4 regions of the Hymenobacter chitinivorans DSM 11115 genome follow, and region 1 is predicted to be linked to each of the others. Evidence: riboswitches for the same ligand, from Rfam matches in the RefSeq annotation. Region 1 holds a riboswitch; each other region holds the start of a gene.
The links. Region 1 has a riboswitch for S-adenosylmethionine ahead of CLV45_RS05750 (amino acid permease). Riboswitches for the same ligand answer to the same signal wherever they lie in the genome.
Positions count from the first base shown of each region.

Region 1 (7,735 bases):
CCGTCGGCTCGTCCGCGGCGGTGCAGGTGGCGCCAGGCAGCGGAGAGTTCTTCGCCCACACCCAACCCTACCCGCCGGCGCCCAACTACCGCCCGTGGCTGGGCCAGTCGATTCCCTTTTTCTTCGACGCGGCCCCGGATAAGCCCCTGCTGGAGCTGCTCCCCGACCAGCGCGTCATCATCCACGCCGACGTTATCAGCGCGGCCTTTTATTTGCTCAGCGGCTGGCAGGAGTTTTACGGTGAGGAGCGGGACCAGCACGGCCGCTTCCCGTACGCGGCCAGCGTGCAGCACCGCTACAATTTCGTGACGGTGCCGGTGGTCAACTACTACTTCGACGTGCTCAAAACGGCCGTGGAACACGCCTCGGGCCAACAGCTCCAGCTCCGCCGGTGGCCCGCGGAAGCCCGCTGGGCCGCCTTCGTCACCCACGACATCGACAACCTCTACAGCGCCTGGAAACAGCCGGCCAAGGCAGCCCTGCGCGCCGGCAACCTGCTAGGTTTTGGGCGGCACGTCTGGCAACATCTTACCAAGCCCGACGCCTGGGACAACCTGGCCCAGGTACAAGCGGCAGTAGCTTCCTACGGGGCCCAAAGCACGTTTTTCTTTTTGCCCGCGCACCGCCCCGGGGCCAACGGCACGCCCAACGCCGACTACGAGCTAGCCAAAGTCTGGGCGAAGCTGGCCCCGGTCATCGACGGGGCGGCGGTGGGGCTGCACGCCAGCATCGGCAGGGCGACGCACGAGGCTGACCTGCGGCAGGAAGCCCAGCGGGTGCAGCACTGCGCGCCGCGGGAGCCGGTGAGGGGCATCCGGTTTCACTACCTGAGCTGGGAGCCCCGCCTGACGCCCACCCTGCTCGATGCCGTGGGCTTTGCCTACGACACGACCCTGGGCTTTGCCGAGCACTTCGGCTTCCGCAACTCCTACTGCCACCCCTTTCACCTCTTCGACTTCCACACCGGGCAGGCCCACCGCTTCCTCGAAATCCCGCTCCAGGTGATGGATGCCACCTTGCACCACCCCAACTACCTGCGCCTGGCCCCCGACGAAATCCTGCCGGCCCTGCGGCCGATGCTCCAGGATATCGAGCGGTTCGGCGGGGTCTTTACCCTGCTCTGGCACAACGAAAACTTCGACCCGGCCAACCAGCACAACGGCCCGCAGCAGTTCCACGCCATCATGGACTACCTTCGCAGCCGCACCGTGGCCTTCGTCAACGGCGGAGAAATGGTGAATGAGTGAGGTAGTGAATGAGTGAGTTGTCGTTCTATTTGCGCATACCCGCGCAGCCTGAACATCGAACTCACCAGTTCACCAGCTCACTAGTTCACCATCTCACAACTCACTCATTCACTACCTCACTCATTCACAGCTTGGGTATCGTTCAGCGGCAGGGGCTGCGCAACACGGTTATATCGTACTTTGGGCTGGCCCTGGGCTTTGTGAATACGGCCTTCGTGCTGCCGCGCCTGCTGGCGCCCGCGCAGCTGGGCCTGACCACCCTGCTCGTCTCCATTGCTACGGTGTACGCGCAGTTTGCCGCCTTTGGCTTCGCCAGCGTCGGGATTCGGTTCTTTCCCTACTTCCGCAACCGCGAGGCGGGGCACCACGGCTTCCTGCCCTTCCTGCTGGGCGTGCCGCTGCTGGGCTTCGTGGTCATTACGGCCGTGTACCTGCTTGGCAAGCCCCTAATTCTGGCCCAGTACGACCCCGACGACGTGGCCCTGCTCCAGCCGTTCTACGCCTGGGCCGCCTTGCTGGCCTTGTTTACCCTGCTCTACTCCCTGCAGGATGCCTACCTCAAAGGGCTCTACCACACTGCCTTCTCATCCTTTCTGCAGGACATTATCCTGCGCGTGCTCATTGCCGGGCTGGCGCTGTTGTATGGGAAAGGCCTGCTCACGTTTCCCGAGTTCGTGCTTTGCTACATTGGGCTCTACGGGGCCATTGCCTTGCTGCTGACTGGCTACCTGGCTTTCATCGGGGAGCTGCACCTGCGGCCGACTACGGCGGCGTTGCGGGTGCGGCCTGTGGGCGAGATTGTGCGCTTCGGGGCGTTTGCCCTGCTTTCCAGCCTCTCGGGTAGCATTCTGGGCTTTATCGACTCCTGGATGGTGGGGGCGCAGATTAGCCTGGCGGCGGCGGGCGTCTATGGCATTGCCTACAACATCAGCACGGCCCTGACCATCCCCGCCCGCTCGCTCAACAAGATTGCCTTCCCCCTGCTGGCCCAGTACTGGAAAGACCAGGACCTGCCCCGCATGGCCGACTTCTACCGCGACACGACCCGGCTCAATACCATCCTGGGCTGCTACCTGGCCCTGGGTATCGGGCTCAATCTGGACTTCATTTACTCCCTCATCAAGAACCCGGTGTACGCCACCGGCACCACGGCCGTGCTCCTGCTGCTGGCCGGCCGCCTCTACGACGGCATCACCGGCGTCAACGGCCTGATTGTGGTGACCTCGCCCCGCTACCGCTTCGACTTGATTTTCAACCTGTCCTTGGCCGGCATCACGGTAGTGCTCAACCGCCTGCTGATTCCGCGCCTGGGTATTACCGGCTCGGCCCTGGCTACGCTCTTTGCCATTGTGGCCATCAACACGGCCCGCACCTGGTTTGTGTGGTACAGCTACCGGCTCCAGCCCTTCACCTGGCGCATTCCGGTGGTGCTGGCCGTGGCCGCCGGCTCGGGCCTGCTGGTGTGGCTCGTGCCCGCCCTGCCCTCCCCGCTGCTCACCATGCTGCTGCGGGGCTCCCTGCTCACGGGGCTCTACGGCGGCACCTTGCTCGGGCTGGGTCTGGTGCCCGAAGCCCAGCCCTTGCTGAAGAAACTGCTGCGCCGCTAGCCCTCCCGCACAATGTAGAGACGCATACTTGCGTCTCAATCGTTGATGATGTTGTATCTCACAGCTTCAATAGCACGTTGCGCATCGTTCAACGATGAGACGCAAATATGCGTCTCTACACCCAACGACTGGTTACCTGTTCTTCACACGTGAATGGTAGCTCCGAAGTGCTTAGAAGGCACCCTTCACGCGTGAAGAACGCTTGTCAAGACCTTCGGAGGCACCCCGCACGTGTGCGGGGCCACTAAAAAGGGCTTGGGAGGCTATCCGCACGCGTGCGGATAGCCTCCCAAGCCCTCAACAATGATTTTGCACGCGTGCGGAAGGCATCCTAAGACCTTGACAAGCGTTCCGCACGCGTGCGGAGGCCGTCCCAAGCTCTTAACAGGCGTTCCGCACGCGTGCGGATAGGCTTTTACCCCCTCAACATGGCCTTACGCCGCGCCTTGCTCCCGGCGCAGCTTGCTGTGCTTCTTGCCGTAGCCGTAGTAGATGGCTAGTCCGATGGCCAGCCACACGAAGAGGCGCAGCCAGGTATCCAGGGGCAGGGAAACCATCATCAGCACGCAGGTTAGGATGCCTAGGATGGGCACCACCGGCACCCAGGGCGTGCGGAAGCCGCGCGGGGCGTTGGGCTCCTTCTTGCGCATGATGAGCACGCCCAGGCACACCATCACGAAGGCCAGCAGGGTGCCGATGCTGGTCATCTCGCCTACCACGGAGATGGGCACGAAGCCGGCAAAGAGGCTAATGAATACGCCCAGCAGCAGGTTGGACTTGTGCGGGGTGCTGAAGGTGGGGTGCACCTCGGCAAACACTTTCGGCAGCAGCCCGTCCTTGGACATGGAGAAGAACACCCGGCTCTGCCCCATCAAATCAACGAGGATAACCGAGGTGTAGCCAATGAGAATGGCAATGATGATGGCCGAGGACAGCCAGCCGTAGGGCGTCTTCTCGATGGCAATGGCCACCGGGGCGGCACTGTCCTTGAACTCCTTGTAGTTGGCCACGCCCGTCAGCACGTGCCCGAAGAGAATGAACAGCACCGTGCACACCAGCAAGGACCCGATGATGCCGATGGGCATGTTGCGCTGCGGATTCTTGGTTTCCTGCGCCATCGTGGCCACGATATCGAAGCCGATGAAGACGAAGAACACGACCCCGGCCCCGCGCAGGATGCCGCTCCAGCCAAACTCCCCGAACACGCCCGTGTTTTGGGGGATGTAGGGCTGGTAGTTGGCAGGGTCGATGTATTGCCAGCCCAAGGCAATGAACACGAGCACGACGGCGACCTTCAGCGTGACCACCAAAGCGTTGAACCACGCCGAGCCCGAGGTGCCCCGGATGATAATGGCCGTAATGGCCAGCACGATGAGCATGGCCGGCACGTTGACCACCCCCGACACCACGCCCCCATCGGCCAGGGTGGCCTTTTCGAAGGGCGACATCACCAGCTGGGGCGGAATGTGGAGGTTGAACTTGTCGAGCACCTTGACCAGGTACTGCGACCAGCTGATGGCCACCGTGGCCGCCCCGACGGAGTACTCCAGAATCAGGTCCCAGCCGATAATCCAGGCGAAGAGCTCCCCCATCGTGGCGTAGGAATAGGTGTAGGCCGAGCCGGCTACGGGCACCATGGAGGCAAACTCGGCGTAGCACAAGGCCGAGAAGGCGCAGCCCACGGCCGCCACCAGGAAGGACAAGGTCACGGCCGGACCGGCGTTGTTGGCCGCCGCGATGCCAGTGAGCGAGAACAAACCCGCCCCGATGATAACGCCAATGCCGATGGCCACGAGGCTAAAGCCGCCCAAACTACGCTTGAGCGTACCCGCCCCCGTTTCGGCTGCTTCGGCGCGAAGCAGCTCCAGTGATTTTTTAAGCATACAAAGTAGTAGGAACCCGCCGCGGCGGGCTCAGAAGTGAAGAGGATTCCGGCTGCGGCCTACGCGCTGCTGCAACAACGACTGGCCCGCGCAACGGCGCCGGGCCCGGCCGCAACCGGAAATAGAAAAGAGTACGAGGAAAGGGCTCCGCAGACGCGGGAGCCGGGCGGCATCTAGGCCGCAGGGGCCAGCGCCCGGTGCTTTAGCAACAGCAACAACACCGGCCCATACCGGCTACGGCCACAACGGGCACAGGCAGCACAATCACAAACGGGCAGGCGGGGGAAGCGGTCCACGGCAACTTGTTTTTATATGGGCAGGAATTGGCACCGTTCCGCCAGGGGGCGGGGGGTTGCCGGCGCTTCGCGGAGCCTGTCTCTCAGCGCCTCTGTATAAAAACAATCCTTTGGGCAAAAGAATTGATGGCGCAAAGGTAGCGCGGGCCGGGCCGGATTTGCAACCGGGGCCGTAAATTCGCCGCCACGGGCCGGTCATGATGGGTTGGCAAGCCATAAGAACGTCCTGCGGAACAGCGCACGAGCCCTGGCGAATAGAACGTCATGCTGAGCGGAGCAACGCGCAGCCGAAGCATCTCTACCGCCAAAGTAAATAGGATTACCATTGCAGTAGAGATGCTTCGGCAGGCTCAGCATGACGGTTACTAGTGCCCGCGAGATGTCTCGCCTTGCTCGACATAACGTTCTTTTTGCATCATCAACGCCGCTCGGGCTGGTTGCGGCCCGTCCAGTCCACTTGGCGCCCAGCTCAACCTAATGCAGGTAAAAGCAGTAGGTGTCGGTACGGCTTCGGCGCCGGCGTGCGGCCTGCCCTGACGGCTTAACTTCCTCCCTTCTCCTTACCGGCCGGGTGGCCGACGGCTTTGTAGGCCGCTAGGCACTCGTAGAACCCAGCCCGGCCCTTCCCCACCCTATGCACCCCGGAGTAAAAACCGCCCTGAAAGTAACCGGCTACACCCTTGGCTCCCTCGTGGGCATTGCCGGCCTCTACGTCGCCTCCTCGTTTGCCCTGTCGCGCATTCCGGTCAACGCCCAGGACCAGGACCCGGCCGAAGACGTGGACATCTACATCCTTTCCAACGGCGTGCACACCGACATCGTGACGCCGGTGCGCACCCGCTACATCGACTGGACCGAGCTGGTGCCCATCGACAACACGCCGGCCCGCGACGCGTCGGCGCAGTTCGTGGGCTTCGGCTGGGGCGACAAGGGCTTTTACCTCGACACGCCCACCTGGGCCGAGCTCAAGCCCAGCACCGCCTTCAAGGCCATGTTCCACCTGAGCTCCTCGGCCATGCACGTCACCTTCCACCGCACCATGCGGGAATCGGAGAGCTGCGTCAAAATCCGCATCAGCCAAGAAGAGTACCAGCGGCTCATTGCCTACATCAAGGCCAGCTTCGACTACGACGCCCAGGGCCGCCCCTACTACATTCAGGGCCACAGCTACGGCCAGCACGACTCCTTCTACGAGGCCCAGCGTACCTACAGCTTCCTCTACACCTGCAACACCTGGGCGAATAACGGCCTGAAGGCCAGCGGGCAGAAAGCCTGCTTCTGGACCGCCTTCGACTCGGGTATCTTCTACCAGTACCGCCGCAAAGGCCCCAACGTGGTGCGGGAAGCGGCCAAGTCGGTGGCCTGGCACAGCTACGCGGCGGCCAGACCCAGGCGCAGCCGGTAGCAGTTCATGGCCGTGGTGCTGAGCTGCTGCATGAGCTTGTAATTGGCCACCGCCCCCACCGCCGCCCCAATGACGGGCACGAGCTGGGCCAGCTTGGCCAGGTCGATATAGTCGCGGTATTCCTGCTGAAACGTGCGCCAGTCGAAGGCCTGCGGGTCGGTGGGCAGGGTCTGGCGGTAAGCGGCCCAGTCGGCCACCCGGCGGTACACCTCGTTGCGGCTATGCTGGCTGGAAAAGGCCAGCTGAAACACGTGCAGCAGGTACAGCCGCTCGGTGTAGTCGTGGGCATCGAAGCCGTAAAGGGCCGCCACTTCAAACAAGAACTTGAGCTTGAGGCCCAGCAGCAAGGGGAAGTCGGCCAGGCCCAGCAGGATGCCGCCGGCCCCGGTTACGGCCCCTTCGGCGGCGGCCGTGGTGCGGTAGTACTGCAGGTGGCGGCGCACGGCGTCTTCGCGCGCCTGCAGCGTGCCCTCGGCTACTGGCCGGCGGCTCGTGTAGCGCGAGCCCAGCAGCACGCCCCGCACCATCTGCTTAATAGCCGCCGTAATGGCCTGATGGACCTTTTCGGGCAGCAGGTTGTTGAGCCGGATCTGGATTTGGCGGGCAAAGCGGTTCAGGTACGACGGGGCCCGCTGCATCCGCTGCTGCCACTGCCGTAGTTCTTCCTTGGCCTGCTCTTCGTAGGTGCTCATGGCCCCAAGGTAGCGCGAACTTTGTAGTTCGCGCCTCCGCGCCGTTAGAGTCGTTCTGGTGCACGAGCTACAACCGAAAGCCGGCGCAGCCAAAGTTCGCGCTACGGCACTAGTAGTTATAAGAAACGCCCACCGACACGCCCGTCGACCGGCCCAGGTTGCGGCCCGACACGTACTGGCTGGCACCCAGCACCACGCCCACGCCCTTCGTAATGGGCCGGAACACGCTGGCCCCGATGCGGGCATAGTTGACGCGGGTAGCGGGGAAGTACAAGTCGAAGCCGGGCTGCAGGATGTCGGTGCCCTTGCTACTCGACTGCTGGAACGAGGCCCAGGCCTCACCGTAGAACTTCAGGCCGGCGTAGCCCACCTTGGCGTCGGCAATAAAGGCGTTGGGCACCCGGCCGGTGCGCAGGCTGTAGCCGGCCTGCCCCGTCAGGAATACGCCCGAAGCCGTTTTGAGGTGGGCAATGCCCAGGGTGTTGAATTTGGTGGCCCGGTTGCCGATGGCAATGATGTACTCCAGGCCCTTGTTCGACTGGTAGTTGCTGGCCGGCGTCGTGACGCCCACCACGCCCAGCAGATCCAGCACGCTGTTGCCGACG
Region 1 covers NZ_PGFA01000001.1:1,373,552-1,381,286, reverse strand. The annotation lists gene CLV45_RS05760 (DUF7033 domain-containing protein) at 1-1,247, shown strand, start outside; gene CLV45_RS05755 (oligosaccharide flippase family protein) at 1,379-2,854, shown strand; gene CLV45_RS05750 (amino acid permease) at 3,289-4,737, opposite strand; SAM riboswitch class I at 5,043-5,136, opposite strand; gene CLV45_RS05745 (TIGR02117 family protein) at 5,668-6,438, shown strand; gene CLV45_RS05740 (EcsC family protein) at 6,405-7,130, opposite strand; gene CLV45_RS05735 (hypothetical protein) at 7,240-7,735, opposite strand, start outside.

Region 2 (7,735 bases), on a different contig from region 1:
CCGTGGTTCATTTTTTTGTGACAACTCATCCAGCTCCTTCGCCCCGGTTTGTGCGCGCTTATTCGGGGATAAGTAGGTGTTGGTTTCTGGCGGCTACCCACGCCGACGTATTCCTGGCAGGAGCATTTGGGCCGACGGCCGGCGGGCTGCTACCTTCGGTCGTGTCGTATTGCTGCTCCCATGATTTCTAAGCTGCCCTGGAATCTGCTCAACCGTCTGGCTTTCGGGCTGGCCGTGCTGCTGCGCTGGGCCCACGAGCTGGCCATGCCCCAGCTCACGCGCGACATGCAGACCCAAACCGAAAGCGCCGTTAACCTGCTGCGCGGGCACGGGGTGAGCTTGGCGCGGGTCAATTGGCAGGACTTGTCCCAGCCCGTATTCGAGCCCCTGAACCTGTGGCCCCCCGGCTACGCCTGGCTGATGGCCTGCCTGCTCCAACTCTCCCCGAGCGTGCTGCTGGCCACCCAAATCATGCACTGGGCCGGGCTGCTGGGCTTGCTGCTGGCCTGGTGGTATTTGCTTAAGCCCTTGCGCGGCACGCTGGCACCCTGGGCCCCGGCGGCCTTTTTCCTATTCTGGGGCCTGAGCAACGCGCCGTTTCACCTGCTCTTCGGCACCGATTTGCTGGCCCTGGCCCTGTACTCGGGCGGGTTGGCCCTGCTGCTGCACCTGCTCACCCGACCCGCGGCGGCCCGGCGTAAGTCGGGAGGCTACGCGGCAGCTTTGCTGATGAGCGGCCTGGGGTTTGGGGCCTGCCTGATGCGGTTTGCCTACTACCCGCTGGCCTTTTTTCTACCGCTCACGCTGCTGATTTTCGGTTGGCGCTGGCGGCCGGCCCTGCGCCGCCCGGCCCTGGCGGCCTTGGGGCTGCTGACGCTGCTGGTGGGCGGCCTGCTGGTGTACCAGGCCCGGGTGGCCGGCGACGCGTATTATATCACCCAGTTTTACACCCAGCTCACCACCGAACCCAGCACCCGTGCCACGCTGGGCCTGTATTGGCACCATTTGCTCCAGCTCGACCCGGTGTTGTACCACAGCTTTTTCTCGAATGAGCTGGACTACAGCCGCCTGCCCCAGGGCGCGGTGGTGCGCACGGTGGCCGTAGTGGCTGTTTCAGTTTTGGTAGCCGGGCTACTGAGTCTGGGACTAACCCGTGAAGTAGGCGCGGCGCGGCGGCGCGGCCGGCTCTGGCCCACGCGCCGCCTGCTGTTGCACCTGCTGTTGCTGGGCACGGCCGGGCTCTGCGCGGGGCTGCTGGTGGCGTTGTCGCTGCGGTATCCGGCGGCGCTGGTGGGCTGGTTTGCGGGCGGCGTGTGGACTTACGTGGCCGATACCCGGTATTTTCTGCCGGCTTTTCTGAGCGTGTCAGCTATGCTGCTGGTACTGGTGCTGGCCCGTTCGCCCCGGCTGCCGGTGGGGCTGCGGGGGCTGGGCCTGGGGCTGCTGGGCGCTTCGCTGCTGCTGTCCCTCGTCACGCGGGACCGGCGCACGGCCCAGCTCGTGGTGCAGCAACCCAACTTTTCGATGGACCAGCGGCCCGGCCAGCCCGCCGACGTGCGCCGCCTCGACAGCCTGCTGCGCACGGTGCAGCCCGGCGCCCCGGTGCTGTTTGGGCGCAATTACTACAATAAGCGGGTGGAAATAGCGGCCCGGCTGGCCGGCCACATCATTCTGGACGCCGACTCGCTGTTTGCTCACCAGCCCCTGCGCACCAGCCGGCCGGTGCTGATGCTGTTCGACCTGAACCCGGCCACCCCAGCTAACCCGGCCGTTACCGAGTTCCTACGCCGGCATCACGCCCAGCCCCGGCTCGGACTCCCGGCCCTCGGGGCCCAAATCCTGAGCCTGCAAATCAGACCCGACTCGACGGCGGTAACGCCCTGAAAACACGAATATGTATGCACGAAAAAAGCCCGGCCGCATGAACTGCAGCCGGGCTTTTTGCACCGTATTATTTAGCGCCTACTGCTCCGTGGCTACCGGAGTTTCCTGCAGCGAGGGATAGTCGATATAGCCTTCGTCGCCGCCGGCGTAAAACGTGGCGGGGTTGGGCGTGTTCAGGGCCGCGCCCTGCTCGAAGCGCTCCACCAAATCGGGGTTGGCAATGAAGGGCACACCGAAGGCAATCAGGTCGGCCTCGTTGTTGGCCAGGGCCTGTTCGGCCGTTTCCTGGGTGTAGCCGCCGTTCAGAATGAAGGGGCCGGTGAAGATTTTGCGCAGGTGAGCCGCTACCAATTCCTGACCGGGCTGCGGGGCCATGGGGTGGCCGGGCAGGGCCTCAATGACGTGCAGGTAAGCCAGGCCCAGCTTATTGAGCTGCTCGGCCACGTAGCTGAAGGTTTTCACGCGGTCCGAGTCGTTGATGCCGCCCATCGCGCCGGTGGGTGCCAGGCGGATGCCCACCCGGTCGGCGCCGAAGACGTCGGCGGCGGCCTGCACTACTTCCAGGGCAAACCGGGCGCGGTTTTCCACGCTGCCACCGTACTCGTCGGTGCGCTGGTTGGTGCCGTCCTGAATGAACTGGTCGACCAGGTAGCCGTTGGCGCCGTGAATTTCGACGCCGTCGAAACCGGCTGCCTTGGCGTTGGCGGCGGCTTTGCGGAAGTCATCCACTACGGCTTTCACTTCGGCCGTTTCCAGGGCCCGGGGCGCGGGAATTTCCTGCATGCCGTTGGTGGTATAGGCCTGCACGCCGGTGGGCTTAACGGCCGAAGGCGCTACGGGCAGCTCCCCGTGGTGGAAGTCGGGGTGGGAAATGCGGCCCACGTGCCAGAGCTGGATGAAGATCCGGCCGCCGGCGGCGTGTACCGCGTCGGTGACCTTGCGCCAGCCCGCCACCTGGGCTTCGGAGTAGATGCCGGGCGTGAAAATATAGCCCACGCCCTGGGCCGACACCTGGGCGCCTTCGGTAATGATCAGGCCGGCCGAGGCGCGCTGCACGTAGTACTTCACCGTAGAGTCGGTGGGCACGTTGCCGTCGTTTTTGGCCCGGCTGCGGGTCATGGGGGCCATTACCAGGCGGTTGGGCAGCGTAAGGGCGCCCAGCTGGTAGGACGAGAAAAGATTGGAAGTCTGGCTCATGGTTGCGAAAAATAACGTCAGGCTATAAAGACCAACCATAGTGGCCGGTCGGTTGACGTCTCCCAACCCATGTAGCTACACAAATGTTTATTGAATCTGGTTCTTCCCTCCTGCTCCCCCTCGGCCCCAGGTGTACAGGCTACTACCGCACCACGATTTCCACCCGCCGGTTGCGGGGCCGCTGCTGCGGGTCGCGGTTGTCGGCCACCGGGCGGGTGCCGCCGTAGCCCCGGGCCGTGAGCCGCACCGAGTCGACGCCCTGCTGCACGAGGTAGCGGCGCACCACCCGGGCCCGCTGCTCCGACAACAGCAGATTTTTGGCCGGCTCACCCACGTTGTCGGTGTGGCCGGCAATTTCGAGCTGCAGCCCGGGCTGCTCCCGCAGCTTTTGCACCAGGGCGTTCAGCAGCGGCCGGGACGATGGCAGCAGCGTGGCCGTGCTCTGGGTGAAGTACAGCTGGGACAAGGTTACGGCTGCCCCTTTGCTCAGCGCACTCAGGTCGGGCAGCTCTACCACCGGCTCCGCTACCCGAATAGGCACTGCTGAGGGCTTAGCAACTACCGGCCGGGCTGGTCGGGCTACGGCTAACACGGGCTTGGGCGCAGCTACCGGGACTTTCGCGGGCCGCGCCACCACCGTAACCGGCGCGGGTTCGGGCAGCGGCCGGGGCAGCTCCGGGTACAGAAACTGCTGGGGTATCACGGTCAGTCCGGCGCGGTCCTTGGCGGCAAAAGCAGCTTCCAACGTAGCCGGGTTGCCCAGCGCCGCCGGCCGGGCCCACGAGAGGATGGCCCGCGAAACGCCCTGCACATTTTTGTAAGTCAGGTCGATGCGGTACAGCTGCCCGGCCTGCAGATTGTACACCATATCCACGGGAATCGGGGGCTTGCGGGGCCGGAAATACTCGGGTTCGTACTTCTCCATGGCCAGCACATTTTCGTCGGCAAAGCGCACGTCGGTGGCATCGTCCCACTCGGTATGCAGCACGTAAATCCCGGATTCGGGGGCCAGGACGTAGCCCGTCCAGCGCACCGAGAAGCCCTGTCCCGGCACGCCGGGCGCAGGCGCGGTGCCGCGCCAGGTCACGTTCACCTTCGGCTCTACCCGGCTGTGCACCGCCGCTCCCCGCACCGAGCCGGCATAGTACGTGGCTTGCAACCCGATACCGCCCGGCAGCCGGCCGGGCACCGTCACGCCGCGACTGGGTTTGACGGCCGTAGCCGTTGTCGGGGCCGTTTTAGTGGCTGGTGCGGCCATGCTGCTGATGGCTCCGCGCGTGGGAGCAGCCGGAAGTTTTGCCGCAAAGGGCTGGGCGGCAGCGGGCAGACTCACGTACAGATTACTGGTCGGGACGGGTACCGGCTCGGCGGTGGAGCCGGGTAGCTGCCAGGCCAGTAAAGCCTTCGTATCCCGCTCTACCTGGTAGTATTCTACCCGCACCGAGTAGTAGCGGCCCGCGGTAAGTTTCATTTGCGCAGTGTAACGCGTGACGGGCTGGTCGACCCAGGAGTCCAGGATCTGGTGCCCACCGACCCAGACGCGCATGCCGTCGTCGGAGGCCATGACGAAGGTATAGGTGCCGGTTTTGGGGGCTAGCACGAAGCCCGTCCACCGCGCCGAAAACCACGTGCCGGGCACCCCCGGTGCCGGGGCCACGAAATATTTGATGGGCTGACCAGGGCCGCTTTGCCGCCGACTCCAGTCGAAATTGACAGCCGGGTCGACGCGGGTTAGCACTAGCTTTTCGAAGTTTTTGCCGTCGTAATACTGACCCCGCAGGCCGTGCTCAGCGGGCGGCGGCGCCTGGGCTTGCAGCACACCGGGCAGCATGAGTAAAAGAGCTGTGAGAGCTCGACTGGGTAAGAGTAAGGTCATAGCAGCGGCAGATAATCCAGAATTATGGCCCGAATAAAGGCAGGTAGGGCAAGTCGTAACGCCCCAAGGTCGCCTAAAATTGGATTCTGGAATTTCCTGCGCTATCTTCGCTTTGTTACTTATCCAGAAAGACCGAGGGATTGGGCCCGACGACGTCTTAGCAACCTGAAATAAAACAAGGTGCTAACTCCCATTCTAGAGCTGCGGCTCTGGAAGAAGATAAGAACAGGACGCGCCCCTGCGCGGCTCTTTCTGGATAGGCACTTTTTCGCCGCTAGTTTCCTTAACTGAGCCGATATGCAACCGACGACGCTCCGCCCCGACTCCCCGCTTTACGACATTCTCCAGCAGCGCATCCTCGTGCTCGATGGCGCCATGGGCACCATGATTCAGCGCCACAAGCTGGAGGAAACCGACTTCCGCGGCTCCCGCTTCCAGGACCACCCCAAGCCCTTGCGCGGCAACAACGACTTGCTCAGCCTGACCCGCCCCGACATCATCCGGGGCATTCACGCCGATTACTTCGCCGCCGGGGCCGACATGGTGGAAACCAACACCTTCAGCGGCACCACCATTGCCCAGGCCGACTACGGCTTGGAGCATATCGTGTATGAGCTCAACTTCGAGTCGGCCCGCATTGCCAAGGAAGTAGCCGACGAATTCACGGCCCAGAACCCGCAGAAGCCCCGCTTCGTGGCCGGCGCCATTGGGCCCACCAACCGCACGGCGTCGTTGTCGCCCGACGTGAACCGGCCCGGCTTCCGCGCCGTGACCTTCGACGAGCTGGCCACGGCCTACCTGGAGCAGGTGCGCGGCCTGGTAGAAGGCGGCTCGGATACGCTGCTCATCGAAACCATCTTCGACACGCTTAATGCCAAGGCCGCCCTGTACGCGGTGCAGAAGTTCTTCGACGAGGGCGGCAAAGTGGTGCCGGTCATGATTTCGGGCACGATTACCGACGCCTCGGGCCGCACCTTGAGCGGGCAGACCGTGGAGGCTTTCTGGAACTCTATCAGCCACTTACCCCTGCTGAGCGTGGGCCTGAACTGCGCCCTCGGGGCCGACCAGCTCCAGGTCTACGTCAAGGAGCTGAGCCGCATTGCCGACGTGCATATTTCGGCTTACCCCAACGCCGGTCTGCCGAATGCCTTTGGTGGTTATGATGAGTCGGCCCAGGAATTTGCGGCCGTCGTGGAGAACTACCTCAAGGACGGCATCGTGACGGTGGCCGGGGGCTGCTGCGGCACCACGCCCCAGCACATTGCCGAGCTGGCCAAGCTGGCCGAGAAATACCAGCCCCGGAAGTTGCCCCAGGTGCCCCAAGCCACCCGTTTGGCCGGTCTGGAGCCCTTCGGTATTTACCCCGATTCGTTGTTTGTCAACGTGGGGGAGCGGTGCAACGTGACTGGCTCCCGCGCCTTTGCCCGCCTCATCCGGACCGGCGCCTACGAGCAGGCCTTGCAGGTGGCCCGTGACCAGGTGGAAGGCGGCGCCCAGGTCCTGGACGTGAACATGGACGAGGGCATGCTCGACTCGGAGCAGGCCATGACGACGTTTTTGAACCTGATTGCCTCCGAGCCCGACATTTCCCGGGTGCCGGTCATGATTGACTCCTCGAAGTGGAGCGTGCTCGAAGCCGGCCTCAAGTGCGTGCAGGGCAAGAGTATCGTCAACTCGATTTCGCTCAAGGAAGGCGAGGAAGTATTCAAGGAGCGGGCCCGCACCGTGCGCGCCTACGGAGCCGCCATGGTCGTCATGGCCTTCGACGAAAACGGCCAGGCCGACTCCTTCGAGAAGCGCATCGAAATCTGTCAGCGCAGCTATAATATTCTGGTGAACGAAGTCGGTTTCCCGGCCCAGGACATCATTTTCGACCCCAACATCCTGACCGTGGGCACCGGCATGGAGGAACACCGCAACTACGCGCTGGACTTCATCGAGGCCGTGCGGTGGATTAAACAGAACCTGCCCGGCGCCCTGACCAGCGGCGGGGTCAGCAACATCAGCTTCTCGTTCCGCGGCAACGACGTGGTGCGCGAGGCCATGCACTCGGCCTTCCTCTACCACGCCATCCGGGCCGGCCTCGACATGGGCATCGTGAACCCCAGCCAGCTGGGCGTCTACGACGAAATTCCCAAGGATTTGCTCGAACTGGTGGAAGACGTGCTGCTCAACCGCCGCCCCGACGCCACCGAGCGGCTGGTCGACTTTGCCGACACCGTCAAGCAAAAGGACAAGGCCGAAGTAGTAGCCGACGCCTGGCGCAGCCTGCCCGTGGCCGAGCGGCTGCAACACGCTCTGGTGAAGGGCATTACCGAGTTTATCGACCAGGACACCGAGGAAGTTCGCCAACAAGTGGGCCGCCCCCTGGAAGTAATCGAAGGCCCGCTGATGGCCGGCATGAACGTGGTGGGGGACCTGTTTGGGGCCGGCAAAATGTTCCTGCCCCAGGTGGTAAAGTCGGCGCGGGTGATGAAGAAAGCCGTGGCCTATCTGGAGCCCTACCTGCTGGCCGACAAGCAGGGCTCAGAGCGGCAGACGGCGGGTAAAATCCTGCTGGCCACCGTGAAAGGCGACGTGCACGACATCGGCAAGAACATCGTGGGCGTGGTGCTGGCCTGCAACAACTTCGACATCGTGGACCTGGGCGTGATGGTGCCCCTGGAGCGGATTCTGGACGAAGCCGTGAAGCAGCAGGTCGACGTTATCGGCCTCAGCGGGTTGATTACCCCGAGTCTGGATGAAATGGTATACGTGGCCCAGGAAATGGAAAAGCGC
Region 2 covers NZ_PGFA01000003.1:319,136-326,870, reverse strand. The annotation lists gene CLV45_RS18315 (hypothetical protein) at 181-1,884, shown strand; gene CLV45_RS18310 (alkene reductase) at 1,963-3,081, opposite strand; gene CLV45_RS18305 (PA14 domain-containing protein) at 3,224-4,912, opposite strand; SAM riboswitch class I at 5,074-5,183, shown strand; gene metH (methionine synthase) at 5,255-7,735, shown strand, end outside.
Region 2: linked by a shared signal. The riboswitch ahead of metH (methionine synthase) and the one ahead of CLV45_RS05750 (amino acid permease) in region 1 are both predicted to bind S-adenosylmethionine.

Region 3 (7,735 bases), on a different contig from region 1:
CTCTTCTCCATCCGGGGGCTGCGGCGCTGGCGGGCCAAGGCTTACCAGCACGGCAACGAAGTGGTGTGGGCCTCGGCCCAGCTCCGCGGCAACGGGGCCGGCTACTGGCTGCGGGCCGTGGGCTCCACGTTCTTCGTCTGGACGGCCCGCTACCTGGTTATTGGCTGCATCATTGCCGCCTTCGTCGACGTGAGCTGGGGCGAGTTTCTGCTGATTTTTGGCCGTAACCTGACCTACAAAGTTATTCTGCTCATTGCCATTACACCCGGCGGGGCGGGCATTGCCGAGGGTGCTTTCCCGACCTTCTTCGGCAAGTTTATCGGCACGCCCACCATGACCAACTTCGTGGTGCTGCTCTACCGCATGGTCACGTACTACCTGTATCTGCTGCTGGGTGCCGTGTTTTTGCCGCGCTGGGTGGCGCGGGTATTCAGTGCTCCCAAAACGACTTAGTCCGGTAGCATAACCAACCAAAAAAGGCCCTTCCGCGCAGTGCGGAAGGGCCTTTTTATTGCTGAGCAGAAGCTACAACTATTCTTTTTCCAGGCGCAACTCGGCACCTTCGGGGCTTTTCAAGGTGAGCTTATCGTCGGTCAGCGTTACCACGTCGAAGCTGTTGCTGGTGGTAGCGCCGTCAGGAGTCAGCATGATTTTCTTGTTGGGCTGGTCGAAGGTGTACTTGCCATTGACGGCCCCGGCGGGCGAGGTCATGTTGTACTGCCCGTTGGCGAAGAACGTAATCCGCTCGTCTTCCTGCGTATCTGTCTGCTTTACTTTGTCGCCGCCGGCGCTTAGCTCCTTATCGGTTTTCCAGACCTTGCTTTCGGTGCCGTAGAGCATGTTGACGCCTTCGACTTTGCCTTCCTTGCTACCGCAAGAAGCCAAAAACAGGACCATAAATGCCAGCAGGCTGGCCAGCACACGAGAGGAAGTGGGGAGAGTTTTCATGAGGAAAGAAAGGGTTTTGGGGAAAGACACAAACAACCCGGCAGTCGGCCATGCGAAAGCCAGTGTTGCGGTTCTTACGCGGCAAAAGCTAAAGAGTTAGCCCAGTAGCGCGGAGCTTGCGTGGTTACAACCTAATACCGACGAAGGGCGTAAGAGGCCCTGATACCGTGGCCGTCAGGCAGATGCGGCATCTTCCACTCCCCCTCACCTTAACCGACACATACTCATGGGACTGTTCGATTTCCTCAGCAATAAAGGCGAAGAAAAACCGGTTCAACCCGCCGCCAAGCCCGCCGCCGGTGGCACCGATTTTTTTGGCAATAACACCGCCGCCGGCACGCCCGCGGCGCAACCCGCCGCCGCAAAAGGCGACTCTTACACTGTTGTCAGCGGTGATTCGCTGTCCAAGATTGCCAAGCACCACTACGGGGACGCCTCGAAGTGGCACCAGATTTACGAAGCCAACAAAGCCATTATCGGCGCTAACCCCGACCATATCGAAGTGGGTCAGCAGCTTACGTTACCTACTCTTTAGGTCCTTTTTGCAGAAAAAGGTTGGAAACGCCGTCCGAGCTTCGGGCGGCGTTTTTTTCTGCCCGATTTTTTGGAAAAACAAAAAAACCTTTGGCAGGATTTGGTCTTCTCAATTCCAGCAGTACATTTGCAGTCACCAACCCGGTACTCTCCCAGAACGATGGGACAGTTTGAAAGAATTTATACAGAAGCGGCGAGAGAACAGGCTCCCTGACCCGCTGGCAACCTTCATCTGATGAAAGGTGCCAATTCCTGCCCGCCCGGCGTAAGGCCCGCGGGAGCTATAAGTCGAGTACCATGGAAAACACCCCCGCTTCCGCTTTTCTGTTCCCATCCGCTGCCGCCGCCTCCGGGCTCGCTGCCGAGCCGATGGGTTTGCGCGTTTCCGCCGGCTTAGCTGTTGCCGGCCGAATGCGAATGTGCTGTTGGACCCCGTGTTGTTGCTGTTGCTAGCCTCCTGAGCGCCTAGCTTCTCCCCTCCCCCTCTCTTTTTCCTGGCTTGCCCTCTGCTTACGGCCACTTGCTGGCCTACTTCGGCGCAGGGTTTGGCCTGGCTCCGACACAGCCCGCTCCCGGGCTCCGGATGCCACCCTGGTTGTTCAAATCCAAACGCAACCAGTTGACAATCTGAAACTTCAATTTCAAGACTTCTAACCCAGCCGTATCATGTCCACGCAAGCCCTACAATTCGAGACCCTGCAACTCCACGCCGGCCAGCAGCCCGACCCCGTCACCGGGGCCCGCGCCGTGCCGCTCTACCAAACGACTTCCTACGTGTTTAAGAATGCCGAGCACGGGGCCAATTTGTTTGCGCTGAAGGAGTTTGGCAACATCTACACCCGGCTGATGAACCCCACCACCGACGTGTTTGAGCAACGCGTGGCGGCTTTGGAAGGTGGGGTGGCGGCGCTGGCCACGGGCTCGGGGCAGGCGGCCCAGTTTATTGCCCTGAACAACATTCTGCAGGCCGGCGACAATTTCGTGAGCAGCTCCCACCTCTACGGTGGTACTTACAACCAGTTTAAAGTGGCTTTCAAGCGTCTGGGCATCGAAGTGCGCTTCGCCGACGCCGACAACCCGGCCAGCTTTGAGACCCTAATTGACGAGAATACCAAGGCCCTGTACCTGGAAACCATCGGCAACCCGAGCTTCAGCATTCCCGACTTCGAGCGGATTGCCGCCATTGCCGACAAGCACGACCTGCCCTTGGTGGTCGACAACACCTTCGGGGCGGGCGGCTACCTGTTCCGCCCCCTGGAGCACGGGGCCCACATCGTGGTAGAATCGGCTACGAAGTGGATTGGCGGCCATGGCACGAGCATCGGCGGCGTAATTGTGGACGGTGGCAAGTATGACTTCGGCAACGGCAAGTTTCCGCAGTTCACCGAGCCTTCGGAAGGCTACCACGGCCTGGTATTCAACGACGTATTCGGCAAGAACGGGCCCTTTGGCAACATTGCCTTCATCATCCGGGCCCGGGTGGAAGGCCTGCGCGACTTCGGCCCCGCCATCAGCCCGTTCAACTCCTGGCAGCTGCTCATCGGCCTCGAAACCCTGAGCTTGCGCGTGGACCGCACCGTGGAAAACGCCCTGCGCATTGCCACCTGGCTGGAGCAGCACCCGCAGGTGGAAAGTGTGAATTATCCGGGTCTGAAAAGCAGCCCCTACCACGCTTTGGCCCAGAAATACCTCAAGCGCGGCTTCGGCGGCGTGCTGACCTTCAGCATCAAGGGCAGCAAGGAAACGGCCACTCAGTTTATCGACAACCTAAAGCTGGTGAGCCATTTGGCCAACGTGGGCGACGCCAAAACGCTGATTATCCAGCCCTCGGCCACCACGCACCAGCAGCTTTCGGAAGAGGAACAGCGCGCCGCCGGCGTAACGCCCACTTCCCTGCGCTTGTCGGTCGGTATTGAGCATTTTGATGATATCCGCGCGGATCTGGCCCAGGCCTTTGACGCCGTACGTAACGCGGCTCCCACGACTTCCGATGACGAGGAGGACGCCGTGGTGCAGCCCGAAGTAGAACACGCTGCCCCGCTGGAGGTCTAAAGTAGAGAGGAGACGGGGCGGGCAATGAGAGTGGCCCGCCTGCTCCAGCTACGGCAGCGCCGTGAATGGCAGGATGAGGAGTTGTGAGAGAGGAATCATCCTGACCATTCCGCAATAGCCCGGGTTGAGCCGGCACCGGTCCACCAAACGCTTCATTGGGTGGGACTGATGTAAGAGGACCAGCCGGCTCGGCCCGCGTGCTATTGTATTGCTATTCAACCCCCGCTGCCCCAGTGGCGCCGGGTTTCCCAACCACCTATTGCCTCATGAATCAGCCCCGGCTTTTGAACCTACCAGCGGGCCTCTTGCTCGAAAGTGGCGCGACGCTGGCTCCGGTGCAGATAGCCTACCACACCTTCGGCACCCTGAACGAGGCCCGCGACAATGTGGTGTGGGTGTGCCACGCCCTGACGGCCAATGCCGACGTGCTCAGCTGGTGGGCCGGCCTGTTTGGTGCCGACTGCTATTTCGACCCGGCCGACTGGTTTGTCGTCTGCGCCAACATTCTGGGCTCCTGCTACGGCAGCACCGGTCCGCTCACGCCCGCGGGGCCCGCGGCGGAACCGCTCTACCAGCAGTTTCCCCTGGTCACGATTCGGGACTTGGTAGCGGCCCACGAGGCGCTGCGGCTGGAGTTGGGCCTGACCAGAATTCACACCCTGATTGGCGGCTCTTTGGGCGGGCAACAGGCGTTGGAATGGGCTATTCTGCGGCCCGAGGTGTTTGCCAACCTGGTGGTACTAGCCACCAACGCCCAACATTCGCCCTGGGGAATTGCCTTCAACGAAGCCCAGCGGCTGGCTATTTTCGCCGACACTACCTACCACGAAGCCACGCCCACCGGCGGGCAGCGCGGCCTGAAAGCCGCCCGGGCTACGGCCCTGCTCAGCTACCGTAGCTACGACGCCTACGGCCGCACCCAGGCCGAAACCGACCCCGACCGGCTCGACGAGTTCCGGGCCAGCTCCTACCAGCAGCACCAGGGCGACAAACTCGTGGCCCGCTTCAACGCCTACAGCTACGTCGCCTTGTCGCGCACGATGGACACGCACCACCTGGGGCGGGGCCGGGGCAGTATTGCGGCGGCCCTGGGCCAGATCCGGGCCCGGACGCTGGTGCTCAGCATCAGCTCCGACGTGCTGTTTCCGCCCGCCGAGCAGCAGCTGCTGGCCCGCCACATTTCGGGCGCCACCTACGCCGCCATGGATTCCGAGTTTGGCCACGACGGTTTTCTGATTGAAACCGTCCAGATAACCCAGTTTTTAGAGCAGTTCTATGTCCCCAGTCTCGTCCATTAACCCGGCCGTGTCGGCCATTGCCGCTTCCTTGGTAACGGCCAAAGCCCCGTTGCGCATCGGCCTGATTGGCTTTGGCTGCGTGGGCCAGGGCCTCTACGATATTCTGCAGCACCTGCCCGGCTTCGGGGCCGAAGTGCGGCGCATTGCCGTGAAAAACCCTGCCAAGCCCCGCTCCCTGCCCGCCGAGGCCTTCAGTTTCCGGGCCGATGAGCTGCTGCAGGACCCCGAGCTGGACGTGCTGGTCGAAGTCATTGACGACGCGGCCGAAGCCTTCCGTTTGGTCAGCACCGCCCTGCGCCAGGGCCGGCAGGTTGTAACGGCCAATAAGGCTATGGTGGCCCGGCACCTGCCCGAGCTGGTGGCCTTGCAGCACGAGTTTGGCGGCACCTTGCTCTACGAGGCGGCCGTGTGCGGCAGCATTCCGGTGGTTCGGACGCTGGACGCCTATTTCGGGCAGGAACCGCTGCGCAGCGTGAGCGGCATTTTCAACGGCTCGTCGAACTACGTGCTGACGCGCATGGGCCAGGACGGCTCTGAATACGCCGTGGCCCTGGCCGAAGCCCAGCAGCAAGGCTTTGCCGAAACCGACCCCTCACTGGACATGGCCGCCTTCGACCCCCGCTCGAAGTTGGTGATTCTGGCGGCTCATGCCTACGGCGTGCTGCTGGAGCCCGAACAGGTGCTAAACCTGGGCATCGAAAACGTCAGCGCCACCGATATCAGCTACGCCGCCGTGGCCGGCCAGAAGATTAAAGTGGTGGCCGGTTTGTACTTGTTGCCCAACCACCAGCTCAGCGTGCTGGTCACCCCGCAGTTCGTGGACCCCACCTCGGCCCTGTACACCGTGGACGACGAGTTCAACGGCGTGGTCATCGAGGCCGAGTTTGCCGGCCCCCAGTTTCTGCGGGGCCGGGGCGCGGGCGGCCACCCCACCGGCTCGGCGGTACTCTCCGATATTGCCGCCCTGCGCAACCAGCAGCGCTACGCCTACCCCAAGCTGACCACTGCCACGCCCCTGGCCTACACCACCGACCTGGAAATCGAAATCTACCTGCGCACCGACGACGAGCTGATTCTCGACCAGCTGGGCTTTACCGACATCACCGAGGAGGCCGACGAGGATGGCTACATCGTGGGCTACGTGCCGCTCGACGCCCTGCTCCAGCACCGGGACCGGCTGCGCAAAGCCGGGGCCTTCGTGGCCCGCACCGGCCACGTGCGGCCCGCCACGCACTCAGTTGACGCCCTGGCGCTGACGGAAAGTGAGTAGTTATCCGGTCAAATGCCTCAACAAAAAAAGCCTTGCTCCACAGCGGAACAAGGCTTTTTTATTGGTGTAGACTGCTTTACTCAAACACCACCCGCTGCGGGGCCAAGCCGGCCCCGCGCAGCAGGTAAAAGCCGGGCACCAGGTTTCCGCGGCGGACAGGCTGCTCGGGCTGCTCCCAGCGGAAGCGGCGCACCAGGCGGCCCGTGGCGTCGAGTAGCTCCAGGGTGCGGGGCTGGAAAGCAACGCCGGCCGCGGCCGTCAGGCGCACCTCGGTGGTAGCGGGCTGCGGATACACTTGCATGGCGGTCAGCTTTTCGGCCGGGCGGCGGGCCGTAACCGTGCCGGGCTGGCGCAGAATAGGCCGCAGAAAGTCGCGCACGAAGCGGAAGGTGGTATCCATGTAAGCCAGGGCCCGGGCACTGGTACCACTGTAGGGCACGTGGCCGGCACCTTTGAAGGTGTAGAGCGGGTTGGGCACGCCCACCGCGTCGGCCCGGGGCTTGAGGGCGCCGCTGCCGAAAACGAGCTGGGCCGGCAGGCCGCTGCCCACCGTGCCGCGGCCGTAGGGCACAGTGCCGTCGGCGGTGCCGTGCATACTCACGAAGGGCACGTCGCCGGGCTCAATCCACTGCGGCCGACCCAGGGCCCCGCACAGGTTCACGACCCCGCGCACGGCGCTGGAGTAGCCAGGGTTGCCGCTGTTGCCTTCCAAACCGCCGAGCTGGGCCAGCTCCAGATAGGCTGGCGCTTCACTGGCTTTGTCGAGGTAAGCCAGCTGTAACGCCATGAAGGCCCCGGCCGAGCTGCCGGCGGCGAAAATGTAGCCGGGGTGAATCCGGCAGGTTTTGCTGGTGGCCGCATCCTGGCGAAAAAAACGCACCGCCGCCCGCATGTCCTGGGTGGCCCGGATGGCGGCCCGGGCAATATTGGTGGTATCAAAGGGCAGAAACAAAACTCGGTAGTCGATGCTGGCCGTGACGTAGCCCAGGCGGGCGTAGCGCTGGCACAGCTCGGTTACGTCCTGGTCGGTTTTGGCCCCCGACACAAAGCCCCCGCCGTGGGCAAACACCAGCAGCGGCCGGCGCCGCACCGTGTCGCCGGTGGGCTCGTAGATGTTCATCGTCAGCGTCTGCGGGTTGCCCAGGTAGTTTACCGCGGACCCAAACACAACGTTAGTGCGGGCGGTAATGGCCGAAAATATGGGTTGATGGTACCGGCCGCGGGTGGTGTCAATAACGGCCTGGGCCCGCACCTGGGGTAGTCCGGCCAGGGCCAGCACGAGAAGGAGGAGAAGTTTTTTCATGCGCGTAAGAAGGACAAAGGCGAAATCTTAGGACGAAGCCCGGTGCGGCAAAGTTGTTGGGAATTGGCTGGTTGGCAAGGTTTTTCTCCAACGGGCCCGGCCCAGCGCTTGGGTTGGCGCAGCGCGTTGAGTAGGTTTGCCCCACACCCCACTGCTTCTATCATGCCTCTTACCCCTCCTTTTCTGCGGCCCCACGACCGGGTAGCCATTGTCAGCACGGCCCGCAAAGTGTCGGCCGACGAAGTGGCGGCGGCCGTGGAAATTCTGCGCGGCTGGCAGCTGGAAGTCGTGCTGGGCGAGTCGACGGCGGCAGTGCACCACCAGTTTGCC
Region 3 covers NZ_PGFA01000002.1:177,164-184,898, reverse strand. The annotation lists gene CLV45_RS14390 (lysylphosphatidylglycerol synthase transmembrane domain-containing protein) at 1-453, shown strand, start outside; gene CLV45_RS14385 (hypothetical protein) at 532-948, opposite strand; gene CLV45_RS14380 (LysM peptidoglycan-binding domain-containing protein) at 1,175-1,483, shown strand; SAM riboswitch class I at 1,660-1,772, shown strand; gene CLV45_RS14375 (O-acetylhomoserine aminocarboxypropyltransferase/cysteine synthase family protein) at 2,149-3,534, shown strand; gene CLV45_RS14370 (homoserine O-acetyltransferase family protein) at 3,801-4,832, shown strand; gene CLV45_RS14365 (homoserine dehydrogenase) at 4,810-6,102, shown strand; gene CLV45_RS14360 (alpha/beta hydrolase) at 6,179-7,405, opposite strand; gene CLV45_RS14355 (S66 peptidase family protein) at 7,568-7,735, shown strand, end outside.
Region 3: linked by a shared signal. The riboswitch ahead of CLV45_RS14375 (O-acetylhomoserine aminocarboxypropyltransferase/cysteine synthase family protein) and the one ahead of CLV45_RS05750 (amino acid permease) in region 1 are both predicted to bind S-adenosylmethionine.

Region 4 (7,735 bases), 520 kb from region 1:
GCATATTGGGAGGGCTTAGCGCAGCTGAAACAGGTCGTCTACCCCTAGCAGGCGGCGGCAGGTGAAGCCCTCGGCGAAGGGTACGTTGATGTACTTGCCACAGTCGCGGGCCTGGCCTTCGAGGATTTTGAGGAAGTCGGGGGAGGAAATGTAGGTGGAGGTGGGGTCGTCGTAGTCGGGGTGGTAAAACTGGCTTTTGAACGCCGTAACGGCCTCCAGCTTCCGCTCCCAGTACTCGGAAATGTCCACCACGATGTCGGGCTTGACGTAGGTGTTGTGGATGACTTGCAGCATCAAATCGGGGCGCCAGCTGGGCTGGAGCTGGCCCTGGTGGCGGGTTTCGATTTTGGGCAGGCCCGAGAGAAAGGACGCGTCGTGGACCAGGTTGGCGGCCCGGCCGTGGTCGGGGTGGCGGTCCACGTTGGGGTTGGTGAGGATAATGGAAGGGCGGAAGCGGCGGATGACCTGGATGATTTGCAGCTGATGGGCCTCGTCGTTGAGGAAGAATCCGTCGCGCATGCCCAGGTTTTCGCGCACGTGCAAACCCATAACACGGGCCGCGTCGGCGGCTTCTTCGGCCCGCAGCTCGGCCGAGCCCCGGGTGCCCAGCTCCCCACGGGTGAGGTCGACGACCCCCACGCGGCGGCCCTTGGCAATGTGCTTCATCAGGGTGCCCGCGCAGCCGACTTCGGCGTCGTCGGGGTGGGCGGCAATCATCAGGATATCGAGTTTCATAGAAGGCGGAAGGCGAATGATAGAGCCGGCATGAATCGGCTAGTATAGACAAAAGAACGTCATGCTGGGCGTCGTCAGAACAACTCTATATAGCACGATAGGCAGATTACCGTGGCGGTAGAGATGCTTCGACTGCGCTCAGCATGACGAATACATTGGCAACATCAGCTCGCGAGATTCCTCGCTTGGCTCGGAATGACGGTCTAGCTACAAACGTTAAGGTTCTAGGCCAGCACCTGAATGACGGCTTCCGAGAACCGCTCCATTTCCTCGAGCTGGGGGCTGCACTGGAGCAGGAAGAGGTCGACGCCCACGGCTTCGAAGGCAGCAATGCGCTCGGCTACCTGGTCGGGGGTGCCGGTGAGGCCGGAGCGCAGGCCCCGGTTGGACACCGAATAGTCTTGCAACGAAACCTGGTTTTCGAGCTGGGTGCCGGCCAGCCACTGCTGGTAATTTTTGTAGCCGGCCGCTGAGCCCTGCACGTTGGTAATGCGCTCCAGCTCCTTTTTGACCTCGGCGTCGGTGTTGCGGACCACCGAGTAGGCGGCGACGCCGAACTTCATGGGCGGCAAACCCAGCTTGTCGCGGCGCTGGCTCAAGTCCTGGATGCGGCGGCCGATGGCCGCGGGCTCGTCGCCGTGCATCACGTAGCCGTCGCACTGGGCGGCAATCATGTTTTTGGCGGCTTCCGACTCACCGCCGGCGTAGATAAACGGCCGGGGGCGCGACACGGGCTTGGGCTGCAGAATGGAGTCGGTGACCTTGTAGAACTTGCCTTCGAAGGTAAAGTGGTCCTGCTTCCACATATTGTCCACCACGTGCAGCCACTCGGCGGTGCGGGCGTAGCGGTCATCGTGCTGCTCGAAGTGCACGCCGTACTTCTTGGCCTCATCCTGCCACCACGACGATACCACGTTCAATGACAGGCGGCCGTTGCTGATGTGGTCGATGTTGGCGGCCTGCTTGGCCAGCAAAGCGGGGGAGTGGAAGGTAGGCCGCACGGCCACCATCAGCTCGATTTTCTTGGTCACGGCGGCCAGGGCGGCGGCCGTGCTCCAGGCATCCAGGCTGGGAGCTTCCTCGCCCTTGATGTCGTTCAGGTTGAGTTCGGCAATCAAAGACAGGTCGTAGCCCAGGTCCTCACTGCGCTGGGCCAGGGTCTTGACGTAGTCCCAGTCGGCGCGCATGTTTTCGTCTTCGACGTTGCGCAGCCACCCGCCAAAAACGGGCATCCAATATCCGTATCTCATTTTAATGTGCGGAATGTGGTTGAATGTGAGTAATGTGCTGTTTACTCGGCTGCTACTGCGGCCACTTCAGTGGCGTAGGCCGTGGCGGCTACGCCGGGCAGCTGGCTTTCGAGGTAGTCGACGAAGCGGGAATAAGGGTCGAAGCCGACTACGTTCACGGCGTCGGCCACGAAGTTGGACAGGGCGTTGACGTCGTAGAAGAGCACGTCGCCGGTGCGGTCGTCGATGAGGTACTCGATGCCACCCACGTCGATTTTGGCGGCGGCCACGATGCGCTCCACGGCGGCAATTACCTCGGCCGGGGGGGTAAAGGCTTCCACCTGAATGCCTTTCTTGGGGGCTTCGGTGAGGCAGAACTCGGCCGACGTTTCCTCGGGAATCTGGCAGATTTCGGCGGGGCAGAGGTTGAAGCTTTCCCCGGTCGTAAACACCTTCATGGCGTAAAGAAACTTGCCGTCGAGGGTTTCGACGCGGTGGATGTTGCCGCCGCGGGGCGTTACGTACTCCTGCACCAGGGCCGTCTGGTCGATGCCCAGATCAATCTGATTGGCTGCTACGGCCGCTTCCACGCCCTCGATGGTGTCGAAGCGGATAATGCCCGCGCCGCTGCCGCCGATGTTGACTTTCACCACGATGGGGAACTGCAGCTGCCGGGCGGCGTCGGGCACGCGGGAGGCGTGGTTGACGACGAAGGATTTGGGGTATTTCAAACCCAGGGAGGCAAAGAGGGAGAGTTGCCGGGCCTTGTTGGTTTCGATGGCCGTAGCCGCCGAGCCGTTGATGATGCGCGTACCGATACGCTCCAGGTGGGTGGCAAAGCCGGCGGTGTGGAAAATGCCCTGGCCGTGGCCGCGCAGGTAGGCCGAGGAGCTCATCCGGTTCACGACCAGCGAGTAGCGGCTCTCGGTTTCGGAGGGGTCGAAGAGGTGGTGGGCGGCGTCAATCTTTTCGTAGGGCAGGCCCCGGCGGTCCAGCTCGGCAAACAGGGGCTTGAACCATTCGGGGTGCTCGTAATAAATGCCAATCGGCTTTTGGGGCTGGGCCATGGGTTGTATGGAAAAATATGTGTGACAGGGGAAGGGCCCGGCCGCGGAAAAGCGGCGGGCCGGAAAAATCCGAAAGAGCAGAAGCTTGCGGCTAGTTGCTTAGCGCTAAGAGCCCCGCATAGAGCCAAACCCAACAGACGCGCCGCAACGCAGCAGAATACTGTTCGGGTAAAACCAGACAGACGGGGGTAGCTGCGGGCTAGGAGCCAGAGCAGCGGGGCAGGACCGCAAGCACGGAAGCTAGGCGGTCAGCGGGCTAGAGGGGAAAAAGGAAACTAGCAACAACAGCCCGCGCCAGCCAGAGGCCAACAACAGCCCGCGCCAGCCAGAGGCCAACAACAGACGGCGGCCGGGGCAGACTGGAGTTGGGCTACGAAAGCAGCGGAAAGGGCAGAAAAGTTGTTGGCAGTGTCCACGGCAACTTGTTTTTATATGGTCAGGACTTGGCACCGTTCCAGCTCATCACTGGGGGTTGCCGGCGTATCGTCGAGCCTGTCTCTCCACGCCTCTGTATAAAAACAATCCTTTGGTCAGAAAGAATTGACTCGGCAAAGGTAAGGCAGCGCGCGGCACAGTTACAACCCCCGGCCGGGCTCCGCCTCCGAAACCTTGTAAACGCAGCGTAGCCTACCAACAAAAAAGCCCCGGAGAGGTTCCCCGGAGCTTTTTCAACAATCTGGCAAAGCCGCTTTAGGGCAGCTGGCGGGCCGCTTTGGTTTTTACTTTGGTCTTGCCTTTCCCGGTTTTTTGCTGGCCGCCCGCCGTCGAAAAAGCCGCGGGGCGGGCGGCCAGCACCTGCTCGGCGGCCACGCGCTGCAGGGCTACGGCATCGGTTGGCAACAAACCCAGGGCGGCGGCGGCCTGCTCCTGGGGGCCCAGGCGGCGCGGGTCGTAGCCCGTAATTTCGCCGAACAGCACGCAGGCATTCAGGTAGGCCCCGGCGGCGCTGGGGTGGTAGTGGTCTTCGCCCCAGAGGTTGAGCTTGCCGGCTTCGGGCTGGTAGGGGTTGCGCAACGCCACGCCGGCCTGGATGGCCCGCAGCCAGGCGTCGCCGGCCGGGGCCACGCCCGTGAAACGGCCGTTAAGCCGGGCCGCGCCATAGTAGCCGCGGTGCAAATCCTGGCTCATCGAGTCGAGGGGCAGGCCGGAATACGCCTTGCCCGCGGGGTAGGTCTGGTCGGCCCGGGCCCAGGTTTGGTAGAAATACAGCCGGGCCGTCGGGTTGGCCTGGTGCACGAGCTGCTCGATGCGGGTCGAGTAGTCCCGGAAGGTGTCGGGGTGGCCGGAGCGGCGGGCCGGTAGCGGGTACATGCTGTGCTCCTGCAGCACCACGGTATTCCAGCGGGGCTGCCGCAGAGTGTACTGGGCGCTGTCGAAGTGCAGCTTGAGGGACTCGCCGTTGATGCACTGCAGGTGCACTTCGTAGGCCAGGCCGGCTTCGTCGGCAAACTTCTTGAAAATGGCCGGAATTCCGCCCCAATCCCCGATTTTCTGCTTCCCGACCCGCTCGATGGTAATGGCTGCGGCGTTGTAGCTAAATACGGGGTTGTAGCGGCCGTGGAAAAAGCTGTTGCCGACGAAGAGAATGGTTTGGGGCTTAGGCGGGGCCTGCTGGGCTCGGCTGCCGCACGGGGCTAAGAGGCCGAGCAGGAAAACAGTAACAGGGGAAAGGCGAAGCCGAAACCGGGGAAAAAGCATAGCAAAAACGACGCGCAAAAGAGCAAGCCGGATGGCAAAAGTAACGGATTCGCGCTGCTAAATCCTTTCATTGGGGTGGGGCGGTACCGCTACCGGCACCAGGTCCGACTCGGCCGGGGCCAGCACGCCTTGCAGGGCCAGCTGGTGGCGCTGCTCGTCAAACTCGCCCTCACTTTTGGCAATAACCAGCGTCGCCACCCCATTGCCGATGACGTTGGTAATGGCCCGGGCCTCACTCATAAACCGGTCGACGCCCAGCAGCAGGGCCACGCCTTCGACGGGAATAACCTTGGTAGCAGCCAGCGTGGAGGCCAGCACGATAAAGCCCGAGCCCGTAACGCCCGCCGCGCCTTTGCTGGTCAGCATCAGAATGCCAATCAACGTCAGCTCCTGGGTGAGGGAAAGCTCGATGTCGAAGGCCTGGGCCAGGAAAATAACGGCAATGCTGAGGTAGATACTCGTGCCGTCGAGGTTGAAGGAATAGCCCGTCGGAATAACCAGGCCGGCCACCGAGCGGGAGCAGCCGTAGCGCTCCAGCTTATCAATCATGCGCGGCAAAGCCGACTCCGACGAGGACGTGCCCAGTACCAGCAGAATTTCCTCCTTAATAAAGCCCAGGTAACGCCACAGGCTCAGCCCGTAGTAGCGCATAATCAGGTTCAGGACCCCGAAAATGAACAAAAACATAGTCAGGTACACCACCAGCATCAGCTTGCCCAGCGGCAGCAGCGTGGCCAGGCCATACTTGCCGATGGTAAAGGCCATACCCCCAAACGCACCCAGCGGCGCCAGTTTCATGACCAGGCCCAGCACGGCAAACATCACGTGCGACAACCGCTCGAAGGTGCCAATCAGGGGCTGGCTGTACGTAGCCGGAATCCGGCCCAAAGCCAGGCCAAACAGCACGGCAAAGAGCAGCACCTGCAGCACGTCGCCCTCGGCAAAGGCGCCCACCACGCTGTGGGGCACCACGTGGGTGAAAAACTCCACCCAGTTCATTTCGCCGGCCTGAGCCGTGTACTTGGAAGCTTCGGCGGCCTGGGCCGCGGTTTGCGTGGCCACCGAGGCCCGGGCGTCGATGCCGTGGCCGGGCCGGCTCAGGTTGGCCGCCGTAATGCCGATGACCAAGGCCAGGGTCGTCACGATTTCAAAGTAAAGCAGGGCCTTGCCGCCCACCCGGCCCACCTTTTTCAGGTCGCCCATGCCGCCGATGCCCAGCACCACCGTCAGGAAGATGATGGGGGCAATGAGCATCTTAATCAGGTTGATAAACGTGTCGCCGATGGGCTTCAGGGCCGCCCCGAAGCCGGGGAACAGCGCCCCAACCAGTACGCCCAGCGTAATGGCCGTCAGAACCTGCACGGTGAGATTGGACGAGAGTTTCTTCATAGATAAGGGCCGAGCCGGCCAAGAGAAGCCAGGATTTTCCTGCTCTGAATTCCGGGGGCAGGAGTAGAGGATAAAACGATTGGGCGTGAAGATACCCGGAATTGACTGGGGCAACGGGGAAATAAAGCGGGGTATAGTAATCAAACTGTTGTAATAATTATAAAAATTGAATATATTATCCAGGTTGATAAACCGCGCCGGGTTGTCGTCGTCCCGGCCGGTTTGGGAGCCATTTGCGCGTACCGTTGCCCTTGCGTTGCTCACTACATTCCAACTGCCATGAAAAACATCCTGGTTCCCACTGATTTTTCGCCCGCGGCCCACCACGCCTTCGAGGTGGCTATGCGGCTGGCCCAGCGCACCAGCGGCGGCGTCACGCTGCTGCACGTGGAGGAGCACAACGACACGCCCCGCTTCAGCTCGTCCGGGGGCCGCATCGGCGGCAGTAGCCTCGGAGACGTGTTTATGCTCAAGTACCTGCAGAAAATCAAGCACCAGATGCACGAGCTCATGGCCGAAGGGCAGCAGCTGGCACCCGACGTGCCGGTTACCGAGCTGCTGCGCACCTCCAGCCTGGTCGATTCAGTGCTGGAAGTCGTGGCCGAGCGGGGCATCGACCTGGTGGTGATGGGCGCCCAGGAGCAGAGTTCCTGGCAGCACTTTTTTGCCGGCTCCAACACCGAGCAGCTCGTGCGCCGGGTGCCTTGCCCGGTACTGACGGTGAAACACCCCGAAATGCAGTTCAACGTGCAGCACATCGTGTTTCCGTCCGATTTCTCGGCCGAGGCCGACCGCGCCGTACCCGATTTGCAGCGCATCCAGGCCGTTTTTCCCGATGCTACGCTCCACCTGCTCAAAGTCGTGCCCGATATTGACCAGTACAGCGAGGCTCTGGACCGGATCCAGGCTTTTGCCGAGCGCCACCACCTGGCCCACTGCGAGGCCGAGGTCATTGATGCCGCCAATGCCGGCGTGGGCATTCCGCTCTTCGCCCAGCAGGCCCACGCCGACCTGGTGGTGATGCCCACCCACGCCCACACCGGCCTGAGCCACCTGTGGCACCACAACGTGGCCGAAAACGTGGCCCGGCACGCGGCCCCGCCGGTGCTGATGTTCCGGCTGTAGCAGAGTGGCGCGTTACAAACTCATCATCAGGCCGCTGCTTCGGAAGAGGCAGCGGCTTTTTGGTGCATTCTTCGCCCGTTTGGCGGCGTAATTAAGCGCCGGCCAAAACCTAAGGAGGACGAAGCGGGTTGAAACAGCCAGCCGGTTTTGGCCGGCGCTTTTCCACTCTTTAAAAGTACCCCTAGCGAATGGCTACCACCCCCAAACATTGGTTTATTACCGGCGTTAGCACCGGTTTCGGCGCGGCCCTGGCCGAGCTGCTGCTCGCAAAAGGCGACAAAGTAGCCGCCACCTTCCGCCAGCCCGAGCAGGCCGAGGAATTCACCCGCAAAGCCGGCGAAAATGGCCGCGGCTTCGTGGTCGAAGTAACCGATGAGGCCCAGGTCAAGCAGGGCGTGGCCGATGCCATTGCCCACTTCGGCCACCTGGATGTCATTGTCAACAACGCGGGCTACGGCTCCCTGGGCAGCATCGAGGAAATCGAGGCGGCCG
Region 4 covers NZ_PGFA01000001.1:850,299-858,033, forward strand. The annotation lists gene CLV45_RS03485 (hypothetical protein) at 1-4, opposite strand, end outside; gene bshB1 (bacillithiol biosynthesis deacetylase BshB1) at 16-735, opposite strand; gene CLV45_RS03495 (LLM class flavin-dependent oxidoreductase) at 960-1,985, opposite strand; gene CLV45_RS03500 (ATP-grasp domain-containing protein) at 2,027-3,031, opposite strand; SAM riboswitch class I at 3,457-3,550, opposite strand; gene CLV45_RS03505 (DUF4886 domain-containing protein) at 3,722-4,729, opposite strand; gene CLV45_RS03510 (dicarboxylate/amino acid:cation symporter) at 4,787-6,118, opposite strand; gene CLV45_RS03515 (universal stress protein) at 6,398-7,243, shown strand; gene CLV45_RS03520 (oxidoreductase) at 7,432-7,735, shown strand, end outside.
Region 4: linked by a shared signal. The riboswitch ahead of CLV45_RS03500 (ATP-grasp domain-containing protein) and the one ahead of CLV45_RS05750 (amino acid permease) in region 1 are both predicted to bind S-adenosylmethionine.